2 regions of the Serratia sp. NCCP-200 genome follow, and region 2 is predicted to be linked to the other one. Evidence: riboswitches for the same ligand, from Rfam matches in the RefSeq annotation. Region 2 holds a riboswitch; the other holds the start of a gene.
What was found. Region 2 has a riboswitch for manganese ahead of AC6HVW_RS12755 (sodium:calcium antiporter). Riboswitches for the same ligand answer to the same signal wherever they lie in the genome.
Positions count from the first base shown of each region.

Region 1 (3,411 bases), on a different contig from region 2:
TCCTGGCCGATACGTTTGGCCATCTGCTCCAGAATGCCATCCAGCAGGCCGCGCCAGCCCGCATGTACCGCAGCAATGGCGCTACCGTCTTTACGGCTGAAAATCACCGGCAGGCAGTCTGCGGTTAATACGCTGATCAGGATCCCTGGCTCACGGGTAAAGAAGCCATCGGCCTCACCGCATTGCTGGCCCGCCTGATGGATATCGACTATGCGAGTACCGTGTACCTGTTTTTTCTCAGGCAGCGTATTGCGAAAGGGCTGTAACGGCGTTGGCAGCAGGGCACCTTTATTGCCAAAGCCATGAGCGATGCCAGGAACGCCGCTGAGCAGCGGGGAATAGTCGGTCATAGAACGTTTTTGCCTGTGGCTGAGAGGAGATATCCAGTGTAGCCAGCTTTTGGATTACTTGGCTAGTGGCAGATGGGCATCCGCCTTGCATCGTACACCAGCCTTCTTTAGACTACCCGCGCCATCTCTCTCTGGGATCTCATCCATGTCTTATCAGTGCCCCCTGTGCTTCCAACCGCTTGATTTCGCAAACCAACAGTGGCGTTGCGAAAATAACCATCAATTCGACCGTGCCAAAGAAGGGTACGTCAACTTAATGCCGGTGCAACACAAGCGTTCTAAACAGCCGGGTGACAGTGCCGAGATGATGCAGGCCCGCCGCGCATTTCTTGACGGCGGCTACTACCAGCCGTTGCAACAGCGGGTGGCTGAACTGTTAGCCAGCACTTTGCCTATTGAGCCACAGGCACTGCTGGATATTGGCTGTGGTGAAGGCTATTACACGGCCGCAGTGGCTGCAAGCTTGTCTCAGGAACGGACCGTAGCGGTATATGGCCTGGATGTTGCCAAGGTGGCTATTCGCTCGGCAGCCAAACGCTACCCGGCGGTCTCTTTCTGTGTAGCTTCCAGCCATCGCCTACCGTTTGCCGACGCGTCGCTCGATGCTGTGTTACGTATCTATGCCCCCTGTAAAGCCGAGGAATTGGCGCGGGTCGTCAAGCCGGGTGGGGTGGTTGTGACGGTGTCACCGGGGCCGCGGCACCTTTATCAGCTAAAACAGCAGGTTTATCAGGAGGTTCAATTGCATGCGGAGCATGATGAGCAGCTTGAGGGCTTCAGCTGTGAATTGGCCGAGCCATTGGCTTATCCGATTGCGCTGCCGGGTGAGCAGGCTGCCAATCTGTTGCAGATGACGCCGTTTGCCTGGCGCGCTTCGCCGGAGGTGCAGCAAGGTTTGCTCGACATGGCTACCTTTGCCTGCGAGACGGATTTCGCCATCCGTTTGTACCGCCGGATTGCCCCTCACCCCAACCCTCTCCCACAGGGAGAGGGAGCTGATAGCCCCTGCCTTTTTGGAGGTAAAGAGATCACCTGAGCAACTCGAACACCCACCTTATTCAAGGTGAGGGAGCTGCCCGGAGTAGGTAATTGGCCCGTGTAGCTTCGGAAAGTAGGGAGTAAAAGCAAGAAAGTTAAGGTATTACGCAGAAAGATCAACGAATTCGATCGGTTCCCTCTCCTTGGGGAGAGGGTTAGGGTGAGGGAGTCTTCTTCTCTGCCAAGGATTAAGCCAGGTAGCCCAAGTGCTCCAGCAGGATATTAAAGCCAATCCCGATCAACACCACGCCGCCAAGAATTTCTGCGCGCTTGCCCAGCAGCGGGCCGATAAACCGGCCAACCATCATCCCCAGCGTCGCCATGATCATGGTCGCCATACCTATCGCCATCGCGGTATGCAGGATATTAACCTGCAGGAATGCCAGACCCACACCGATTGCCATCGCATCCAGACTGGTGGCAATGGCCGTAGCAACCAGCACCCAGAAGCCATGACGATTGACTTTCTCTTCTTCCGGCTTGTTTTTCACCCCTTCAACGATCATGCGTGCGCCAAGGATAAACAGCAGGCTAAAGGCGACCCAGTGGTCCCATTCCATGATGTATTGGCTGGCAAACAGCCCGATGCCCCAGCCGATAAGCGGGGTAATGGCTTCAATGATGCCAAAGATCAGACCGGTACGGATAGCTTCGCGAAAACGCGGTTGATGCAGAGTGGCACCTTTGCCGATCGACGCGGCAAACGCGTCCATAGACATGCCAAAAGCCAGGATAAGAGTTGCGGAAAGGTTCATTGAAATAGTCTCGGCCGGGTGGCTCCATATACACGTAACCCACCCCCAACCATACGACGGAGTTACGTGCCTATGGTCTCGCCAACCTACCTGGCTGCCCGCACCACGTTTCGCTGACGAAACGAGTATGTTGATACGGGCGTTTCTGGTTAAAACTCCCCCAGAAACCGGCTACTCCCCAATGACGGCGCAACCATACCATAATATTTTTGCTGCGGACAACGTTTAATTTCACCGAGGCATTGGGTGAAATTGAGACTTATTTTCATTAACCAGCTTGGTGAGAGTAATAATGGCGGTAGATGCATCAATGGTGTGGAAATAATAAGCAGGAAAAACACCATCCATGCTGATTAATTACCCAAAAAAAGCACTGTTAATTAATCAGGATGGGGCGGGGTGGTTTTAACTCATTTATTTTCAAGGAAAAAATGATAGATTTTTTCCAGGTCATCCAGATGCGTAACCTGGATTAATAACCGGCGCTGTTCTAAATCGATAACCAGAATGCCGTCTTCGGATAAATTCATGGCTTTGATGCGTCGATAGTCAATAAACGCATTTGCATAGAAGAAGCCCGTAGTTTTAAACAACATTTTGGGCTTGCGGATATAGGAGATATATACCGCCATCAACGCCAGGGAAATTAACAGGTAGGTAGTTATCGGCGCTCCCTGCTCGACCAGGTTGCGGTAGATCAGGATGGCGATCAGACCGACGAAGATCAGGCAGTCCAGGCGGTTACCCCGCTTGAGCTGCACCTTTAACAGCGTTTTTCCTTTCAGCAGGTTCATGCCGAGCTCGTCATACAGCGCATACGCCAGCATCAGCAGAATAAAAATCAGTATTACGCCATCGGTCAGCGACATCTCACCACTCCATAAATAAAAAAACCGGGGGTTGCCCCCCGGCTATCAATTGCTATTACAGACCTAACAGACCAATCCAGTAACCGAAGATACCGATGGCGAAGAAGCCGATGATGATCCACAGCGCGTTGACCTTCTTGCGCAGCAGCCACATACAGCCGAAGGTCAGCAGTAGCGGTACCAAGCCAGGCATCAACTGGTCAAGGATGGTTTGTACCGTGGTGACGTGGGTTTGCCCGGTCTGGTCGGTAATTTTTGACACCACCAGCGGGATATTCACGTGCGTCCACTTGTTAACCAGGGCCCCCATGACAAACAGGCCGAGGATGGACGCCCCTTCCGTCAGTTTTTGCAGGAAACCACCGCCCATATCGCTAACGATATCGACCCCTTTTTGAT
Region 1 covers NZ_BAAKUJ010000001.1:1,045,457-1,048,867, forward strand. Annotated here, with positions in the region: gene pgeF (peptidoglycan editing factor PgeF) at 1-350, opposite strand, end outside; gene rlmA (23S rRNA (guanine(745)-N(1))-methyltransferase) at 496-1,386, shown strand; gene mntP (manganese efflux pump MntP) at 1,577-2,143, opposite strand; yybP-ykoY riboswitch at 2,154-2,335, opposite strand; gene AC6HVW_RS04885 (DUF986 family protein) at 2,554-3,012, opposite strand; gene AC6HVW_RS04890 (PTS mannose transporter subunit IID) at 3,068-3,411, opposite strand, start outside.
Region 1: another riboswitch for manganese. It lies ahead of mntP (manganese efflux pump MntP); the one in region 2 lies ahead of AC6HVW_RS12755 (sodium:calcium antiporter).

Region 2 (3,411 bases):
AACCCGCCTGCACAACCGCCGCTTCAAGGTCAGCGGTGGAGATAACCCCGGCGAGGTGCCGTACCCGCGCACGCTCGGTCGCCAGGTTGACGCTGGCAGAGAGGACGCCTGGAAGTTGTGTCAGCGCCTTCTCAACTCTTCCGACGCAGGATGCGCAGGTCATCTCTTCTATCGCCAGTTCGGTAGTCTCTTCACGGACGGCGTAACCGGCACTCTCGATAGCACTAACGGTCGCTTGTAGATCGGCCACGCCGCTAAAGGTGACATCTGCCCGCTCGGTGGCAAGATTGACCGTAGCTGTTTGCACGCCAGGAACGGCTTTTAAAGCGCGTTCGACACGGCCAACGCACGATGCACAGGTCATTCCTTCGACCGGCAGGCTCAGACGAGCCGCTTGATTGGAACCTGATGGGACGAAAACGGAAGCCATGGTTCTACTCCTGGGAAGTTTCGGTAACAAAAAGCTTAAACCTTCCCACAAGGGGAAGGTCAAGGTCTGTGAGCAATCAGTTCCGTGGGGGAGTGAGCAGGGTTATCGCTTTGACCTACATCGGATGCAGGGATGGTAATTATTTAGCCGCTAAATGAGATTGAGGCGATAATATAAGCGAAATAGAAAGCCCCATTAATAAATAGCATCCACACTTTCAGATTTTTGTTTCTGGCGTTGATCCACAGCCAAAATGCCGATGAAAGCGTAATAAACACCCCGATCAGCACTTCATGCCGGGGTTGCCATGGCGTCAATAATATCCCGATGGCGGGTAATATGGTGCCTTGGAAAACCATGGCGCCGGTAATATTGCCTAATGCCAGAGTATCCTTCCCTTTGCGAATCCATAGAATGCTGTTCACCTTCTCTGGCAATTCGGTCGCTATAGGAATGATAATCAATGACAGTAACAACACAGAGATGCCAAGCTTTTCCGATACTGCGGCAACGCCGTCTATAAAACCTAAAGCCCCCGCCACCAATACGCCCAAACCAATTAAAGTTTGCAGGATGATGGTGAATAGCGTGGTGGGCAATCCCACTCGGGATAAGAACATGACGTTATCTGCTGCGGTTCCATTGCCTTCAGCCACTAATTTTTTCGACGCGTGTAAGGTTTTTACAATGTAGGTGACATAAAGCAAGACCAACAACACGCTGACGCCCATCCTGGCGACTTTCATCTCTACAGGAATGAACAAGGCGATTGCGGCTAACACAAAAGCCAGCAGGAAGAAATGCGTATCTCGTATAAACCCGGTGGGCTCTGGGGTGATTGCCCCGTTAATACCCCGCCGTCTTACCACAGCCAGCGCCATCAAAAAGACAGACAGCGTAGACAGCATCAGCGGCGCGCCCAATATCGCCCCCACGCCAATCTCTTCGTTAACATTAGCCGCCGACGTGCCGGCAACCAGAGCCAAAATGGGTACCATGGTTTCAGGCAAGGCGGTGCCAATAGCGGCAAAAAGCGAACCGGTTACCCCTTCAGAGATCTTCAACCTTTCGCCAAGGTGTTCCAGGGCATTGGTGAAAATTTCAGAGGCAATCAATATGATGATTAAGGATATCGCGAGCTGGAAAAATGACAGTGTCATCCTTTAGCCCTCAATTTGCCCGGTTTTTTGCTGAGGTAATTTGAGAATAAAACAGAAAAAAGGGTCATGATGGAAATACCGACTGGACGTTGTAAACCATGGTGTAATATTCCTCGTCCAATCCAAAAGAAATATTACCCCTATGGTCTCGCCAATCTGCTCGACGGATGTGCCACAGCAACTTGCTGAGTATGTTGACACATCCTCCTTCATGATGAAGGAAGGCTACTCCCCAAATGAGTGGGGCAAGCTTAGTCGAACTGTCATGGCACTGTCAAAGTCAATTACTCTGCCGGTCTTTCACCAGGCGCAGCGTTTGATAAATCGTCATCAACCGGTGGACTAATTCTGTGTGGTTATTAGAGCGAATACGCTCGGGTAACTCGTTTAACCCTGCAGACAGCTGCATCAGGCCATAGCCATTTAGCGCCTCGGCCAACATTTCCACCCGTTCAATTCCACGCCCCCCAAGATGCCGGATCCCCTGCTGTAGCCACTGAGCCAGCAACGTTTCGGTGTCTGCCAACGCTTGCTGCATACCTGAACGCTGTTGCAGATCGGCCTGGCGCTCCATCGGGAAAGGTTCAGCCTCATCGGCACACAGCGAGAATATCTGGGTGTCACTGGCTACGGCCAGCGGCTCGATAAACAGCTTGCCTGACTCGATCTTCACCTTGCCTGAAATCAACCGTGGCGGAGTTGCTGGCGTGAGCATTGCCCTGGCCAATACCTCTATAGCCTGAGGGGCGGCACTATCGTAATTTAGTGACACCGTCACAAAATTATCATCACGATCCTCTCCGCTTAAGATATCAATCTGCAAGCACTGTAATGCCGGGTCCCAGCACCAGTCGAGCACCTCGCTAACCGGTAAGATATGCAGCTGTTCGATCGGCTGTCTGGGACGTACAAAATCTGGCAATGCCAGCTGGAGATGACGTTTCAGCGCTGCGGCATCAGACTGCCTGAGCGGTTCCCCCAACAGCCCCCACGCACGGGCAGAGAGCGGCAACACGCTGGTATATTGCTTACCGCTGGCAATGTCTAACGCCCCGTTTGCCCGGCGCTTGGCAGCATTGGTGATCACCTGGCAGGCTGCCAGTTTTTTTACCGGGTGGCCGGCAATCCTGCGGCTGCCTATCGGCGTCGCCACGCCTTGTGGATGGCTATTTTTAGGCCACTGGCGTTCGATCACCATCAGCGCCTGGGAGTCCGGGTCGGTGTAGATCAGATCCACCCCTTCCTGCTGTTCGTCGGCCCAATAACGCGCGCCGAGTGATACCAGTTTCAGATGTTCCAGTTGGATCTCACCTTTGACGCCCAGGCCAAGAATTTCAGCCGCTGGAAGGCGTGGTAAGCTTTGCTGCTGCGCCTGTTGGTCCATGCACCTGGCCGCGACTAACCGGGCGGAAAGCCCGCTGATGCGCTGCAAGAATTCGACCGGATGATAGCGGCTTGAACGATTATGCTGATCGGCCATCCCTTGCTGAATATCTGCCAGGCTTTCGCTAATCCAGCGCCACTGAAGCTGCTGGGCATGGCGACTCACTTCCGCCATCAGCGGTTTGATGGCCCTCTCTGGCTGGCTGCTGCCGTCCGACCACAGTTTGAGCAGCAATTTATCCAACGACGTTTGTAATAGCACCGCCTCTGGCTGGTCAAATAAGGCGTTTGCCTGCGCCTGTTCGACGTTGGGCAAGCGGATTTGCAGCGTTAACTGCTCAAAATCCGGCTGGCTGAGTTCGGCCTGCTCAAACCCCCAGACGGCCATCACAATATGCTCGCAAATCGTCTCCTGAATACAGTCACAGCGCGCATGTG
Region 2 covers NZ_BAAKUJ010000003.1:559,591-563,001, forward strand. Annotated here, with positions in the region: gene AC6HVW_RS12750 (heavy metal translocating P-type ATPase) at 1-430, opposite strand, end outside; gene AC6HVW_RS12755 (sodium:calcium antiporter) at 574-1,590, opposite strand; yybP-ykoY riboswitch at 1,710-1,837, opposite strand; gene AC6HVW_RS12760 (YehQ family protein) at 1,871-3,411, opposite strand, start outside.